2 regions of the Stenotrophomonas tuberculopleuritidis genome follow, and region 2 is predicted to be linked to the other one. Evidence: predicted binding sites of a transcription regulator. Region 2 holds the regulator's gene; the other holds the start of a gene.
What was found. The regulator FliA, encoded in region 2, starts transcription of late flagellar genes. The targets are predictions, from matches to a motif close to TAAAGTTTNNCNNNCNNNGGCCGATAA.
Positions count from the first base shown of each region.

Region 1 (8,569 bases), 1.9 Mb from region 2:
GAAGGCGATGCCATCGATCACCGAGATGATCTCGGCGATGCGCTGCGACGAGGTCTCGATCTGCTCCATGGTCTGCACCACCTGGCTGACCACCTGCCCGCCTTCGCCGGCCACGCCAGCGGCCGATGCCGCCAGCGTATTGGCCTGCAGGGCATGATCGGCGTTCTGGCGCACGGTGGAGGTCAGTTCCTCCATCGACGCGGCGGTTTCTTCCAGGTTGGCCGCCTGCTGTTCGGTACGCCGCGACAGATCATTGTTGCCGGAGGCGATCTCGCCGGCGGCCAGCCGGATGCTCGCCGCCGACTGCTGGATCTGGCCGACGATCCCCGTCAGCTGCTGCACGGTGCTGTTGGCATCGTCGCGCATCACGGCGAACACGCCGTGGAAATCGCCCTGCATGCGCGTGCTCAGGTCGCCGGCGGCGATCGCCCGCAGCAGCGTCGACAGTGCCGCCAGGTTGTGGTCACTCACCTGCATCATGGTGTTGAGGGTTTCCACCATGCGGCGGAAATCATGCTCGAAGCGCTCGGCATCGCCGCGCACCGCGAAGTCACCGGCAGCGGCCGCCGCGGCCAGCTGCTGGATCTGCTCGTTGATGGCCGCCAGGTTGGCCTTGGTGGTGGCCATGGCTGCGGTGAACACCGCCTTCTCGCCCGGCAGGGCCTCCATGTCCACGCTCAGATCGCCCACCGCGTAACGCTGCATCACCTCGACCAGGCGCTGGGTCACGGCAGTGCTGGAGGCCACCAGCTGGTTGCTGTCGGCGACCATGCGGCCGTACTCGCCCGGGAACACGCTGGCATCCATGCGGTAGCTGATCTGGCCGGCATCATGCTGGCGCGCCATCTCGGCCTGTGCGGCCATCACCGCCTGCAGCTGCCCGCGCATGCCCTGCATCGCCTCCAGCAGACGGCCCACTTCGTCGTTGCCCAGCGGCGGCAGCGCGGTATCCAGTCTGCCCGCGGCAACGTCGCCGGCGATGCGCACGGCCTGGGCCAGCGGGCGCACGGCCAGCCGCTGCAGCAGCACGTAGACGCCACCACTGAGCACCAGCGCCGCCACCACCCCCACCAGCAGGATGATCCACAGCAGCTCGCGCGCCTGCGCCACGATCACCGCATGCGGGACCACCACGCCCAGCGCGAAACGCTGCGGGGCATCGCCCACCTGCAGGGGCACGTACAGGCGCACATTGCCGAACGCATCGGGTTCGAACGCTTCATAGGTCTTGTCGTCGGCAATCTGCGCCAGCATGCCGCGGGTGACCGCATCGCTGCGCGGCTTGCCGATCTCGGCGGCATCGGCCGACGCCAGCACCACACCGTTGGGCGACAGCAGTTCGATGTGGCCGGCCCCCATCGGCTTCAGCGTGGCCAGGTGCTTCTGCAGCGCGGCCAGCGAGAAGTCCACGGTGAACACGCCGAGGAACGTCCCGTTCTCGACGATCGGGGTGCTCAGGGTGCTCATCAGTACCTGCTGCCCGCCGATGTCGTAGGCATAGGGTTCGCTGACCAGCGGCAGCTTGTCGCGGCTCGGCTGCATGTACCAGTTGCCCGAGCCGCTGGGGGTTTCGGTGTAATCGGTCATCGGCGACTGCTGGGGCTTGCCGTCCTGCCAGGCCCAGTAGCTCATGTAGCGGCCGGTGGCATCGTGCGCCTCGGTGTCGACGAACTCGCTGTCCTTGCCGTCGAAGGCATTGGCCTCCCACATGGTGCTCTTGCCGAGCCATTCGGGGTGGGCGTGCAGCTGCTCGCCGATGATGTTGGCCAGCGCGGCGCGGTCCGGAGCGTCGCCACGGGCGCGCTGGGCCAGCACGGTCTCCACCATCGCATCGTTGCTGGCGAAGGCCGTGCCGAGGTCGGCAGCGACCTGGCGCGCTTCGGCACGCGCTTCGCTGGCCATGGTCTGCCGCGAGGAGGCCACCAGCGCCGAGCTGGCCTGGTGGTAGATCAGGAACGCTGTCGCGCCGAAGCACAACAGGGCGATCAGCGCAGTGCCCAGCATCAGCTTGTGGGCGATGCTGCCGGGGCGGCGGGCAGCGACGGAACGGGAAGGAGGCATGGCAGGATCCGCAGGCAGTTCAGGTCGACCGGCACCGGGGCGGCACCGCGCAGATGCGCGGTCCTTCGCGCGGGTCGCCGGCCCTGGCCGGGCCGGAGCCCGGCGCAGGAAGGCGCGCACCGGGTTAACGGCCAGTGCCGGACGAGGTTGAGGCGCGCGACCCGCACAAAGCTGAACCTGCTCAGCTGCCGGCTCAGTCCGTGTCCTGCACCGTCGCCCGCTCGAACACACGCTCGCCGACCCAGGGCGTACGTGGCAGCACTTCGATGCTGCCGGCCGCGTACTGCTGCAGCACCCCTTCCGGGCCGAAACGGGGTTGCCAGCCCAGCGTCTGCCGCAGGCGGCTGCTGTCGTACACGCGGTCGATGCTGAGGGGCAGCGGCCAGCCCCGGCGTTCGAACTCGGCCAGCAGCTGCGGTGCACGGCGGGCCAGTACCTGGCGGGGATCGGCGGCCAGCTGCAGGCAGTCGCTGCGCTGGAACGGGGTCGGCGCGCAGGCGATGAAGCGGCGGAACGCCGGCCCGGCGTCGTCCACCAGCGCGGCGTGCGCGCTGGCCACATCGCGCGCATCGATGCCGCGGTGCAGGCGGAACATCGCCATGCGCTCCGGTGCTTCGGGGAAGCAACGTGCCATGCGCAGCACCCGCACCTGGAAGGTATCGCTGGCGGCCTGCTCGGCCAGCGCTTCGGCCTGCAGCTTGGTGCGGTGGTAGATGGTGCGGGGCAGCGGCGCGGTGTCCTCGTCGATCCAGCGGCAGCCGCCGGACACCACGGCGTGGCCATACAGCGCGGTGGTACTGGTCAGCACGAAGCGCCGCACACCGGCATCGCGTGCCAGCTGCAGCAGCTGCGCCGTGGCATCCACGTTGATCTGCTGGAACACCGCATCCGGCACCAGGTCGACGTGCGGTGCGTGCAGTGCCGCGGTGTGGATCACCGCATCCATGCCGCGTACCGCGCGCTGCAGCGCCTGGCGGTGGGTGACATCGGCGATGATGCGCGTGGTGGCGAAGGGACTGCGGTCCAGCCCCACCACTTCATGATCGGCGGCCAGTGCGCCAAAGATGGCGCGCCCGATCCGCCCGGAACTGCCGGTCAGCAGAATCTTCATTGAGTCCATTCACTCGAGGCGCCCGGGAACTACCGGGATGCTTCGATTCTAGGCATGCCGCGGGGCCGCGGCGATAGCATCGCGCAGCGCGGCAGCCGGCGATCGCGTGTCAACTGCGTGCGCAGGCGGCGTGAAGGCCGAGGCCACGGTAGCGACCTGGACTTAGCACTGCATCGCCAAGGATGGTCGGCGTCGTCGCGCCGCGGCGGCATACCCCGCATCCACGCAACGGGAGAGTCCCATGCCCAACCAACCCCGCAGCTCCAACCGCGGCTTTGCTTCGATGGACCCGGCCACGCAACGGGCGATTGCTGCCAAGGGAGGCCGCGCCGCGCATGCCTCGGGCAACGCACATGAATTCAGTCCCGCCGAAGCCCGCGCGGCCGGGCGCAAGGGCGGCGAGGCGATCAGCCGCGATCGGCAACACATGGCAGCAATCGGCCGCGAGGGCGGGCATGCCCGCCACGCGCATGCGCTTCAGCAGCAGCAACAACGACAGCCGCAGGCCGAAGCGCCGGCAGGGGCACCATCGCGGCAGCAGGGCTGAGCGTCCGGCCGGCCGTGCGCGCGGCAGCAGGGCGCTGCTGGCAAACGCAGCACCCATGCTCAGGCGTGGGCAAGGATGTTCAGCAGGCGTCCGAACGGGTCACGGACGAAGAAGCGGCGCACACCCCAGGGCTCGTCGGCCGGGCCGTACTCGAGCGCGATGCCGGCTGCGCGTACACGCTCCAGCACCTCCTGCAGGTTGTCCACTTCGATCGACAGGTCCGGCACCGGCGTACCGGAGCCGCCCTCACTGGCAAAACTGAGCTGCGCCACTGCGCGGCCCTGGCCGCCGTGGGTGACGATCCAGCCGTGGTCCATCAGCACCGGCATGCCCAGCACGCCGGTGTAGAACGTGGCCGCGCGCGCCGGGTCCGGCGTTGCGATGTTGGCGACGATGCGGTTGACGGCCATGCACGGACTCCAGGACGTTGCGGGCGCCCATCGTGGCGCCGACGGCGACAACCGGCAACCGGCCGTCGCCCCGCAGTCGGTTCGTGGTGGATCCGCGGTCATCAGGGGTGACCGCCGGGCCGGGACGGCGAACCGCCCCGGCCTTGGCACCTGCAGCCGTCAGACCGTCAGGCGGCCTTCATCGCATGCTTGCGGGCGCGCATCACGTTGTGGCACTCCTGCACGTCCGGCAGCCACTGGGTCACTTCCTGGCGCACGGCCGGCGGCAGGTCGTTGTCCTTCAGCACATCCTTGAAGGCACCCAGCAGGCGATCTTCCGACTCTTCCAACTCGGCCACATAGCCGTAGTTGGTGTCCCCGAAGGCGGCACGCACCTTGCCGTAGAACTGCTGCATGGAACCGACCATGGTGCCGTGCTCGGCCGGCTTGCCGCCGGTGGCGGCGACCGAGCTGCTCAGCGAGGACACGATGCGGCCCTTCACTCCGGCGATGCGGGTGAACAGCTCCGAAAGCTCGACATCCTTCACCTTGGTCGCGGCTTCTTCGTAGAACGACTTGCCGTCGCGGGCGATTTCGATCAGATCGTTGAGGCGGTGTTCGATGGTGGACTGGGTGCTCATGGAGGTTCTCCTCGGAAAGGGACAACAGTGGTGTCCGTTGTCTGCACCACCAGACTGGCGAACCCGGTGTGGTTCGCGGGTGAGCACCGATTGATGCGGTACTCATCCTGCCCAACGCTTCCCGACCCGCTCACACCGGGCAGGCGATGCCTTCACCGCGTGTGAACCCTCCGCGCTGCATCGAGCGTGCGGTAGCGCGCCGCGCGATCAGGCCGGTGGGTGCTGCAGCAGGCCCGACTGCTGCAGCCACGCATCGAAGCCGATGCTGCCCAGCCAGGCCTGTCCTGCCGGCACCAGCGTGTCCTCCTGCAGCTGCGCACCGAAGTAGGGCGCCCCGGCGTCGCCGACCACCTGCCGCGCATCCCCCGTGCTGCGCAGGAAACGCTGCGCCAGCACCGCCATGGATTCCCGTTCGGGTCCTGCGATTTCCACCACGCCGTTGACCGGTGCCTGCTGCGCGATGCGGGCCACCGCCTCGGCCACGTCCTCGGCGGCGATCGGCTGCACCGCCGCAGTGGGCAGCCGCAGCGTCTGGCCACTGCCTGCCGACTGCACGATGCCCGGCAGGAACTCGAAGAACTGGGTCGAATGGATGATCGTGTACGCCAGCCCCGAGTCGCGGATCAGCCGTTCCTGGGCGATCTTGCCGCGGAAGTAGCCGCTGGCGGCGAGCTTGTCGGTACCCACCACCGACAGCGCCACATGGTGGCGTACGCCCGCCTCGGCAGCAGCGGTGAGGATGTTGTGGCCGGCGGTGACGAAGAACGACAGCACCGCGGCGTCCTCGAACGATGGCGAGTTGGCCAGGTCCACCACGACATGGGTGCCGGCCATGGCGGCCGCCAGTCCTTCGCCGCTCAACACATCGATACCGGTGGACGGTGCGGCGGCAACGACTTCATGGCCGGCGGCGCGCAGGCGGTCGACCACCTTGCTGCCGATGCGGCCGGTGCCGCCGATGACGAGAATCTTCATGACAGGTCTCCTGGAACGTGGATGCGGGATTGCCTGCATCGTAGGAAGGCGGCAGACGGTGCAGTAGCCCCTTGGCGGGCCGCGCAGCGTTGCCGGTTTGGCACCACTGGCCTCATGTCCAGGCCGGCTGCCCGGTCTGGGGGTGTGCCGTGGCCTGCTGGCGCGCTTCCCACTGGGAGAACGCGTCCAGGTCCAGCGCGCGGACGCGCTGGGTACTGAAATCGATGAATGCACGGACCCGCTTGGGCAGCTGGCGGCGGCTCAGGTAACACAGGTAGTGGCCGCGGTCGTGGGGCGCATAGCGGTCCAGGCAGGTCACCACCGCGCCGGCGCGCAGCGCATCGTGCACCTGGTAGCTGGGCAGCTGGGCGATGCCCTGGCCGTCGATCACCGCCTGCAGGGCGAGGTCGGCGTCGTTGAACACCAGGCGCGCCGTCGGCTCGGGATTCACCTCCCTGCCCTCCACGCGGAACTCCCAGCGCTGCAGCCGTCCGCCGGGCAGGCGCCGCCCGATGCAGGCGTGGCTGGACAGCGCTTCGAGGGTCTGCGGCAGGCCATGTTCCTGCACGTACGCCGGCGAGGCGCAGGCCACCAGCTGCATCGGCACCAGCTGCTTGGCGATCACCTGGCTGTCTTCCAGCAGGCCATCGCGGAACGCGACATCGATGCGGTCGGCAGCCAGGTCCGGCGCCTGCTCGTCCAGCAGCAGTTCCACCGACACCTCGGGGTAGGCGGCACGGAAGGAGGACAACAGCGGTGCGATCACCCGCCGGCCGAAGCCGTGGCTCGCACTGATCCGCAGGTGCCCGCGCGGTGGTCCCTCGCGCAGGTCGCGCACCTCGTCCAGCGCCTGCAGGATGCAGGCCACGCCCGGGCTGCAGCCCTCCAGGAACAGTTCGCCTTCGCGGGTGAGCGAGGTCGAGCGTGTCGTGCGCAGGAACAGGCGCACGCCCAGCTGTCCTTCCAGCTTCTGCACGCTGCGGCTGACGGCCGAGCGGCCGACGCCGAGGCGATCACCGGCGCGCGCGAAACTGCCTTCGGCGGCCACCGCGATGAACGCCAGCACGCCGGCATAGCTGGTGGAGAACGAGGCATTGAGCGGATCGTGGCCGGTACTGGCCGGGCAGGATTGCGGCAGGGCATTCATGGTGTTCCGGGCTCCAGGGGGTCGCGGCGGGCAAGCAGATGGGCACGCGCCAGGTCCAGGCGCTGCCGGCAGGCCGGCAGCTCCAACCCCAGCAGTGGCCCGATGTCGTCGATATCCGCACCGAGCACGTCGTGCAGCAGCAGCACCGCGCGCGCATCGGGCGGCAGTTCATGCAGCGCGGCAAGGAAGGCCTGCCAGACCTGCTCACTGGCGGGACGGGCGGCGCGGCGTGGCTCGGATGAGGTGTCCATGCCCGGCAGACGGCCGAGCACCCCGGGCTGTGACAGGCCATTGGTGCCTTTCGCACAACACCGTGCGTCCGCGGCTCCGGCTACCGGCCCGCGGGCGCCCGGTCTAGCCTCGCAGCGTCCCTCCACTCCCTCAGGAACACCATCATGAGCCCACGCCTGGACTACGCTGCACAATCCCCCGAACTGTTCAAGAAGCTCGGCCTGTTCTCGCACGCCGCGCACTCCGCGTCGATCGAAGCGGCCATCGTCGACCTGGTCAACATCCGTGCCTCCCAGCTCAACGGCTGCGGCTTCTGCCTGGACATGCACGTGAAGGAAGCCACCATCCGCGGCGAGCGCGCCCTGCGATTGCACCACCTGGCGGCCTGGCGCGAATCGACCCTGTTCAGCCCGCGCGAACGCGCGTGCCTGGCCTGGACCGAAGCCCTGACCCAGCTGCCTGCGCACGGCATTGCCGACGACCTGTATGCGCGCGTGCGCAGCCAGTTGTCCGAACAGGAGATCGTCGATCTGACCTATGCGGTGATGGCGATCAATGCCTGGAACCGCGCCAACATCGCCTTCCAGACCGAACCCGGCACCCTGGACAAGGCATTCGGCCTGGACAAGGCCGGCTTGGCCTGAGCCGCCCGCCCCCCTCCCTGGAGACCTGCCATGCGTCATCTGCCCTGCCTGGTCCTGCTCGCACTGCTGCCCCTGGGCAGTCTGGCCGCAGCACCGGCCCCTGCGTCGCCTGCGCCGGAACCCATCGTGCGCGAGGTCATGACCCGTCCCTTGCCGGAACAGCCCGGCAAGGAGGTGCTGATCCTGACCGTGAAGTACCCGCCCGGTGGCGCCGACCCCATCCATCGCCACGATGCGCACGGCTTCGTGTACGTACTCGAAGGCCGCATCGTAATGGGCGTGGCCGGCGGCCGCGAGGTCACCCTCGGCCCGGGGCAAGCCTTCCACGAAGGCCCTGAGGATCTGCACACCGTCGGCCGCAATGCCAGCCAGACCGAACCGGCCAGCTTCGTGGTGTTCCTGATCAAGGACATCGGCAAGCCGGCCGTCCTGCCGCCGCACTGATCCTTTCGGGCGGCCACCGCGAGTGGTCCCCGGATGTCACAATCCGGGGACCTGTCCCGTCTGCGTTGGCATGGACGACTCCACCGCGCTGTTCACCCGTCTTCGCCCGCGCCTGTTCGGCGTGGCCTACCGCATGCTCGGCTCCCCGCACGAGGCCGAGGATGTGGTGCAGGACGTCTGGCTGCGCTGGCACAGCGTCGACCCGCAGGATATCGACAACGCCGAGGCGTGGCTGGTTGCCACCACCACCCGGCGCGCCATCGACGGCCTGCGCCTGGCCCGCCGCACGCGCGAACACTACGTCGGCATGTGGCTGCCCGAGCCGCTGCTGACCGATGACGCACCCTCGCCCGAATCCACCCTGGAAATCGCCAGCGAC
Region 1 is NZ_CP130831.1:4,118,906-4,127,474, forward strand. Features, by position in the region: gene Q5Z10_RS18790 (methyl-accepting chemotaxis protein) at 1-2,061, opposite strand, end outside; gene Q5Z10_RS18795 (NAD-dependent epimerase/dehydratase family protein) at 2,255-3,172, opposite strand; gene Q5Z10_RS18800 (KGG domain-containing protein) at 3,414-3,719, shown strand; gene Q5Z10_RS18805 (VOC family protein) at 3,779-4,129, opposite strand; gene Q5Z10_RS18810 (PA2169 family four-helix-bundle protein) at 4,297-4,749, opposite strand; gene Q5Z10_RS18815 (SDR family oxidoreductase) at 4,957-5,724, opposite strand; gene Q5Z10_RS18820 (LysR family transcriptional regulator) at 5,837-6,871, opposite strand; gene Q5Z10_RS18825 (sigma factor-like helix-turn-helix DNA-binding protein) at 6,868-7,122, opposite strand; gene Q5Z10_RS18830 (carboxymuconolactone decarboxylase family protein) at 7,267-7,746, shown strand; gene Q5Z10_RS18835 (cupin domain-containing protein) at 7,777-8,190, shown strand; gene Q5Z10_RS18840 (RNA polymerase sigma-70 factor) at 8,261-8,569, shown strand, end outside.
Region 1: a site for FliA is predicted at 2,186-2,212, ahead of Q5Z10_RS18790 (methyl-accepting chemotaxis protein). Genes of this name have one in related genera too.

Region 2 (8,569 bases):
AGCATGCCCCGGAACTGCTGGGCCACGAGGAAGTGCAGCACCTGCTGGCCAACCTGGCCAAGAGTGCCCCCAAGCTCGTCGAAGATCTGACGCCCAAGGCGCTGCCGCTGTCGGCGGTGGTGCGCGTCCTGCAGAACCTGCTGATCGAGCGCATTCCGATCCGCCAGCTGCGCAAGATCGCCGAGGCGCTGGTCGAACACGCCGCGCACAGCCAGGACCCGGCCACGCTGACCGCGGCGGTGCGCACCGCGCTGGGCCGCTTCATCGTGCAGGAGATCGCCGGAATGTCGGCGGAGCTGCCGGTGTTCACCCTCAACCCGCAATTGGAACGTGTCTTGCAGGAGTCCACGCAGGGCAACGGCGCCGCGCTGGAACCCGGACTCGCTGAGCGACTGCACCAGAGCCTGGCCGAATGTGTCAGCAAGCAGGAAGCCAGGAACGAGCCGGCGGTGGTGCTGGTGCCGGGCCCGGTGCGTTCCGCGCTGGCCCGCCTGGTCCGCCACAGCGTCCCGTCGCTGTCGGTCCTGGCCTACAGCGAGGTGCCGGAAGACAAGCGCCTGAAGCTGGTCGGAACGATCAGCTGACGCCGCCTCCCGACGCGCCAGAAAACAGACACCACCTCCACAACGCAGCAACCGACAGATTCCAAGGGGAACCCGAACCGTGCAGACCACCGACCACCCGCGTTCTCCGACCGCCACTCCGCCGACTTCGTCCCGTGACCACAGCATGAAAATCAAACGATTCGTCGCCGCCGACATGCGTTCGGCCATGAACCTGGTGCGCAAGGAGCACGGCCCCGACGCCGTGATCCTGTCCAACCGCCGGATCGAGGAAGGCATCGAGATCGTCGCTGCCGCCAACTACGATGAGAGCGCCGTGCAGCGCGCCCTGGAAGCCTCGCGCCGCGAGGTGGCCCCGCCGCCGCCGCCGAAGCCGCGCACCGCTGCCGATGCCGTGATCGCTGCCGTCACCCGCCGCCGCAGCAGCACCCCCGCCGCCGAGCCGGTCGCCGCGACCACGTCGGCGGTCGCCGCCCTCGCCCGCGCCGCGGTGGGCGCCACCGGCCGCACCCTGGACAGCGCCGACGAGATCGTGCCGACCCGCGGCAGCACCGGCTTTGCCGCCACCCTGGCCCGCGCCGCCGTCAATGAATCGACGCTGCCCGAACAGATCTTCGCGCCGTTCGCCGAGGCCATCGTGGCCCCGCCGGCCGCCGCTGCGACGGTCGCGCCGGCCGCTATCAACCGCGCCCGTTTCCAGATCGATCCGCCGCTGGAAGACACCGCCGCACCGATCGCCGCTGCACCGCCGCCGTTGCCGATGGCCATGGCAGCCGCTGCTGCGCCGGCGCCGGACCTGGAGACGGTGCCGGTCGCTGCCGCCACGGTCGCCGCCGCTGCGGTCGAGGCCGCGCCGGCGCCGCTGCCGGCCCTGGCCGTGGCCCCCGCATTGACCCTGGTCGCGCCGGATGACGCCGAGATCCGCCACCTGCGCCAGGAAGTGGCCGGCATGCGCCAGGTGATCGAGCGCGAGATGAACCGCTTCACCGACGAGCGCCTGCGTGGCTGCCCGGTGCGCGCCACCGCGCTGGACCTGATGGACGAGTACGGCTTCGACGCCGGCATCGCCCGCGACGTGGCCATGCAGATTCCGCCGGAGACCGAGGCCCACCGTGGCCGCGGCCTGATGCTGGGGCTGATCTCGCGCAAGCTGCCGATCGCGCCGGTCGATCCGATGGAAGAAGGCGGCGTCATCGCCCTGGTCGGCCCCACCGGTGCCGGCAAGACCACCACCATCGCCAAGCTGGCCTCGCGCTTCGCCGAAGCCCATGCCGCCCGCGATGTCGCGCTGGTCACCACCGATACCCTGCGCATCGGCGCCCGCGAACAGCTGTACGGTTACGGCCGCCAGCTCGGCATCGCGGTGCACGAGGCCAACAGCGGCACCGACCTGGACCAGCTGCTGGAACGCCTGAAGGACTACAAGCTGGTGCTGATCGACACCGCCGGCCTCGGCCCGCGCGACCGCGCGCTGGCTGCCCAGCTGCAGTGGCTGCGCGCGGCCCGCCAGGTCCGCACCCTGCTGGTACTGCCGGCCAACACCAGCTTCGGCGACATGGACGAGGTGGTGCGCCGCTTCGGCGCGGCCAACCTGCAGGGCCTGGTGCTGAGCAAGCTGGACGAGACCGGCCGCTTCGGCAACGCCCTGTCGGTGGCGGTGGACCACAAGCTGCCGATCACCTGGGTGACCGACGGCCAGGACGTCCCGGACGACCTGCACCGCGCCAGTGCAGCCAATCTTGTACTTCGCCTTGAAGATTTGCGCCGCGCGGCCGATATGCCCTGCAACCCGGAGTTGAACCATGCCGTCGCGTGAGTACGCCAAGCTGACCACCACCTTCCCGCTGTCGGCCACCCGCAGCGAGCCGCTGGGCCCTGTGCGCACGATCGCCGTGACCGGCGGCAAGGGCGGCGTGGGCAAGACCAACGTGTCGGCCAACCTGGCCGTGGCGCTGGCCGGCATGGGCAAGCGCACGCTGCTGCTCGACGCCGACCTGGGCCTGGCCAACATCGATGTGATCCTGGGCCTGAACCCCACCAACACCCTGGCCGACCTGGTCGCCGGACGCTGCAGCCTGGACGATGTGATCATCGAGGGCCCCAACGGCGTGCTGGTGGTGCCGGCCGCGTCCGGTCGCCGGCACATGGCCGAACTGGCCCCGGCCGAGCACGTCGGCCTGGTCAACGTGTTCTCCGAACTGGAACGCGAGCTGGACATCATGGTGGTGGACACCGCCGCCGGCATCAATGACGGCGTGCTGACCTTCTGCCAGGCCGCGCAGGACACCGTGGTGGTGGTCTGCGACGAGCCGGCCTCGATCACCGACGCCTACGCGCTGATCAAGGTGCTGTCGCGCGAACGCGGCGTGGACCGCATCCAGGTGGTGGCCAACATGGTGCGCGACCCCAACGAAGGGCGCGTGCTGTATGAGAAGCTGACCCGCGTCTGCGAGAAGTTCCTGGCCGATGTCTCGCTGAACTACCTGGGCTGCGTGCCGCAGGATGACTGGCTGCGCCTGTCGGTGCAGCGCCAGCAGCCGGTGGTGAAGGCCTACCCGTCCAGCCCGGCCGCGCTGGCGATCACCGAGATCGCCCGCCGCACCGCCCGCTGGCAGGCCCCGACCGAACCCCGTGGTGGCGTCGAGTTCTTCCTCGAACGCATTCTCAAGCAGCGTGGGGTGGCCGCATGAAAGGCGCCGCCCAGTACAGGGAAGTCCAGCGCTCGGCGGCGAACGAGGTCATCGCCCAGCATTCGGACCTGGTGCGGCGCATCGCCCACCACCTGGCCGCACGACTGCCGGCCAGTGTCGAGGTGGACGATCTGATCCAGGCCGGCATGATGGGCCTGATCGAAGCCTCGCGCAGTTACGACGCCGACCAGGGCGCCTCGTTCGAGACCTATGCGTCGATCCGCATCCGCGGTTCGATGATCGACGAGATCCGCCGTGGCGACTGGGTGCCGCGTTCGGTGCACCGTCGCGCCCGCGATGCGGCAGCGACCATCCGCCGGCTGGAGCAGAGCACCGGGCGCGCCGCCAGCGCGACCGAGGTGGCCGCAGCCATGGACATGCCGCTGCCGGAGTACCTGCGGCTGATGGAGGATGCCTCGCGCGGCCAGGTACTGAGCCTGGAATCGCGCATCGAAGACCAGGGCGAGCTGGATACCGTCGCCCAGGGCGGCCCGACCCCGCAGCAGGTGCTGGAGCGCGGCGAGTTCGGTCGCGAGCTGGGCAAGGCCATCGGCCACCTGCCCGAGCGCGAGCAGCTGGTGCTGTCGCTCTATTACGAGCAGGAACTGAACCTGAAGGAGATCGGTGCCGTGCTCGGGGTGAGCGAATCGCGGGTCTGCCAGATCCACGGCCAGGCAGTGCTGCGCCTGCGTGGCCGGTTGAAGATTTTCGAGGCCGCCGATGCCGGCCTTGAACAATGAACATGCTCGAGATGGCCGACGCCGGGCTCGAGAGCTGAACAACAAAGGAACTCTGCTTTGAACAAGAACATGCGCATCCTGATCGTCGACGATTTCTCGACCATGCGTCGTATCGTCAAGAACCTGCTGGGCGATCTGGGCTTCACCAACACCGCCGAAGCCGAGGACGGGCATGCCGCGCTGTCGTTGCTGCAGAGCCAGCCGTTCGACTTCGTGGTCACCGACTGGAACATGCCGGTGATGACCGGCATCGAACTGCTCAAGGCGATCCGTGCCGATGCCAAGCTGAAGACCCTGCCGGTGCTGATGGTCACCGCCGAAGCCAAGCGCGAGCAGATCATCGAAGCCGCGCAGAACGGCGTGAACGGCTACATCATCAAGCCGTTCACCGCGCAGACCCTGGAAGAAAAGCTGGGCAAGATCTTCGAACGCCTGGCGGCCAGCGCCTGATGGATACCACGGTCGACAAGAATGCCCTCGCCCAGCGCCTGCAGGAAGCCCTGGACGCGCTGGAATCCGGCGACGAAGCGGCCTGGCGCCAGCGCATCGACGGTCTGGTGGCGGCACGCACCCAGCCGATGATGAGCGGCCTTTCGCGGCTGGCGCGCGAACTGGGCCAGGCCCTGGGCGAGCTGCCGACCGTGCCCGACGAAGCCGGCGAACTGGACGACGCCTGCGCACGGCTGGATCACGTGGTGGCAATGACCGAACAGGCCACCCATCGCACCCTGGACCTGGCCGAGGAATGCCGCAGCCTGACCGAGCAGCTGCGCGCCGATGGCCTGCAGCCGGGCCAGGATGCACAGCTTGAGCGCATCCGCCACAACCTCACCGAGATCGCCCTGACCCAGAGCTACCAGGACCTGACCGGGCAGATCATCCGCCGCGTGGTGGGCATTGTCCGCCGCGTGCACGAAGGTTTCGGCGCGCTCGGGCTGCCGCCGGAACAGCATCGCACCGCCCCGGAACTGGCCGGGCCGGCACTGAAGGGACTGGACCGCCACGCGGTCTCGCAGAACGACGCCGACGACCTGTTGTCGGATCTGGGGCTGTAACCATGGGCGCGGTAGCCGACGACATCACTGCCGATTTCATCATCGAGGCACAGGAAATCCTGGATCGCCTCGGCGAACAGCTGGTGTCGCTGGAACAGGCACCGCAGGACAACGAACAGCTCAACGCGGTCTTCCGCGGATACCACACGCTGAAGGGCGGCGCGGGCTTCCTCGGCATCACCGCGATGGTCGAACTGTGCCACGCCGCCGAAGAGGCGCTGGGCGCCGCGCGCGCCGGCCAGGCCGTGCTGCAGGCCCATCATTTCGATGCGGCCCAGCAATCGCTGGATTACCTGCAGTCGATGCTCGATGCGGTGTCCTCCGGCAGCGAACCGGGCTACGCCCCGCCGGAACTGGTCGCCCAGTTCGACGTGCAGGGCGGCGCCGCGGCGGCGCCAGCGGTGGCGCCGGCAGCGGCCGGCACCGGCGACCTGATCACCGACGACGAATTCGAGGCCCTGCTCGACCAGTTGCATGGCGGCAAGGCGCCGACCACGGTGGCGCCGGCGGCGAAGAAGGCCGACGACATGATCAGCGAGGACGAGTTCGAAGCCCTGCTCGACCAGCTTCACGGCGGCGCCGCCCCGGGCGCCAGCGCGGTTCCTGCGCCGGCGCCGGTCGCAGCGGCGCCGCGACCTGCAGCGCCGGCGGCAGCGGCCGCGCGGCCGGCGGCCAACAAGCCGGTTGCCGAAGCCGAGCACACCGTGCGCGTGGACACCAAGCGCCTGGATGCCATCGTCAACCTGATCGGCGAGCTGGTGCTGTCCCGCAACCGCCTGAAGACCCTGCGCACGCGCCTGCGCGACGAAGAGCTGGATCGTGCGGTGTCCACCCTGGACATCGCCACCGCACGGCTGCAGTCGGCGGTGATGCGGACCCGCATGCAACCGGTCGGCAAGGTGTTCTCGCGGTTCCCGAAGGTGGCCCGCGACGTTGCGCGGTCGCTCAAGAAGGAAGTGGACCTGGAGCTGATCGGTGCCGAGACCGAGCTCGACCGCAATCTGGTCGAAGCGCTGGCCGACCCGCTGGTGCACCTGGTACGCAACGCGATCGACCATGGCGTGGAAATGCCCGACCTGCGCGAGGCGCAGGGCAAGCCGCGGATGGGCCACGTGCGCCTGTCGGCGCAGCAGGAAGGCGACTATGTCAGCATCGAAGTACAGGATGACGGCGCCGGCATCGATCCGGAAAAGCTGCGCGCGAAGGCGCGCGAGAAGGGCCTGATCGATCCGGAAGCGGCCGCCCGCCTGAGCAGCGAGGAATGCCTGCACCTGGTGTTCCTGCCGGGCTTCTCGACCAAGGCGCAGGTCACCGACATCTCCGGCCGTGGCGTCGGCATGGACGTGGTGCAGTCGCGCATCCGCGAGCTGAGCGGCCAGATCCAGATCCAGTCCGAACTGGGCCGCGGCAGCCGCTTCCTGATCCGCGTGCCGCTGACCCTGGCGATCCTGCCCACCCTGCTGGTGCAGGCCGGCGAGGATGTCTACGCGCTGCCGCTGGCGCGCGTGATGGAAGTGCTGCACGCGCCGCGCACCTCGCTGGGCTGGTTCGACGGCCGTGCCGTGCTGGACCGCCGCTCGCACACCCTGCCGCTGGTGGACCTGCGGCAATGGCTGGATGTGACGCCCGCCGCCTCGTCGCTGCTGACCATCGTGGTGCTGCAGGCCGGTGAAGCGCGTTTCGGCCTGGTCGTGGACCAGGTGCGCGGCCGCGAGGAAGTGGTCATCAAGCCGCTGCCGAAGGCGCTGCGCGGCCTGCGCGGCTACGCCGGCGCCACCCTGATCGGCGACGGCCGCATGGCGCTGATCCTCGATGTGGACGGGCTGAGATGAATCCCGCCGGGCATGGCCCGGCGCTGCCTGGCGTTGCCCTTGCCGGCGACCCGAAAACTGTGACCACCGTCTGTACGCGATCTACCGGTGTCTCAAGTCCCATTCATACACGCCGATACCGGACCCATGGATAGACTCAGCCTCATTGGACTTTTCCTCGCCCTGGCCTCGCTGGTCGGTGGCAGCATCCTCAAGGGCGCCGGCCTGGCCTCGCTGTGGTCGCCTGCTGCGTTCGTGATCGTCATCGTCGGCACCATCGCCGCCATCCTGCTGCACACGGCCCCGGCGGTGTTCAAGCATGCCTTCAGGATCGTGCGCTGGGTCGTGCGCCCGCCGCACAGCGACCGCCGCGAGCTGATCCAGCAGATCGTGGAATGGAGCAACATCGCCCGCCGCCAGGGCCTGCTGGGCCTGGAAGCACAGGTGGAGGCGCAGCAGGACCCGTTCCTGCGCAAGGGGCTGCAGCTGCTGGTCGATGGCGTGGAGCCCGAATCGATCCGGCACATGCTGGAAATCGAGCTGAGCAGCCAGGAACACCAGGACCAGGCCGGGGCCAAGGTGTTCGAGGCGATGGGCATCTACGCGCCCACGCTGGGCATCATCGGCGCCGTGCTCGGCCTGATCGCGGTGATGAAGAACCTGGCCGACCCGAGCAAGCTCGGCCACGGCATCGCCGCGGCGTTCACCGCCACCATCTATGGCATCGCCTCGGCCAATCTGCTGTTCCTGCCGATCTCGGCAAAGCTCAAGAGCGTGATCTCGCACAACAGCCGCGACCGCGAGATGGTCATCGAAGGCCTGATCTCGATCGCCCAGGGCGAGAACCCGCGCAACATCGAAACCAACCTCTCCGGTTTCCTGCACTGACATGGCCCGCCGCAAGCACCACGAAGAGCACGCCAATCACGAGGCATGGGCCATCCCCTATGCCGACCTGATGACGTTGCTGCTCGCCTTCTTCGTGGTCATGTACGCGATTTCCTCGGTCAACGAAGGCAAGTACCGGATCATGGCCGACGCCCTCACCGATGCCTTCGGGGGGGCACCGCGCACCATCAACCCGGTGCAGGTGGGCAACAAGCAGGTGCAGGGCGGCGGATGGGACAGCCCGTCGGTGATCAAGTCCGGCACCAAGATTGGCCCCTCGGCACCGGCGCCATCGCACGATCCCACGCTGCTGCCGTCGATGGCCTCGCAGATGCGCATGCCGGTGTCGGTGCACAACCAGGAACAGATCGCGCGTGCCGAGCGCCAGCTCAACAGCATCGCCGACCGCCTGACCGCCGCGCTGGCACCGCTGATCGATCGCGGCATGATCAGCGTGCGCCGCACCGAGCTGTGGATCGAGGTGGAGATCAACAGCGACATCCTGTTCCCGACCGGTTCGGCCGCGCTGGACGTACACGCGCGGCAGACCCTGGCCAGCCTGGCCGGGGTGCTGCGCGACGTGCCCAACAGCGTGCGCGTGGAAGGCCACACCGACAACGTCCCGATCGCCACCGCGACGTTCCCGTCCAACTGGGAACTGTCGGCCGGGCGCGCCGCCAGCGTGGTGCACCTGTTCGCCGACCAGGGCCTGCAGCCGTCACGGCTGGCGATGGTCGGCTACGGCCAGTTCCGCCCGCGCGAAGAGAACGACAGCGCGCAGGGCCGCAACCGCAACCGGCGGGTGATGGTGATCATCCTGGC
Region 2 is NZ_CP130831.1:2,268,608-2,277,176, reverse strand. Features, by position in the region: gene flhA (flagellar biosynthesis protein FlhA) at 1-584, shown strand, start outside; gene flhF (flagellar biosynthesis GTPase FlhF) at 730-2,379, shown strand; gene Q5Z10_RS10730 (MinD/ParA family ATP-binding protein) at 2,366-3,253, shown strand; gene Q5Z10_RS10725 (RNA polymerase sigma factor FliA) at 3,250-3,993, shown strand; gene cheY (chemotaxis response regulator CheY) at 4,051-4,443, shown strand; gene Q5Z10_RS10715 (protein phosphatase CheZ) at 4,443-5,048, shown strand; gene Q5Z10_RS10710 (chemotaxis protein CheA) at 5,051-6,880, shown strand; gene Q5Z10_RS10705 (flagellar motor protein) at 7,007-7,747, shown strand; gene motD (flagellar motor protein MotD) at 7,749-8,569, shown strand, end outside.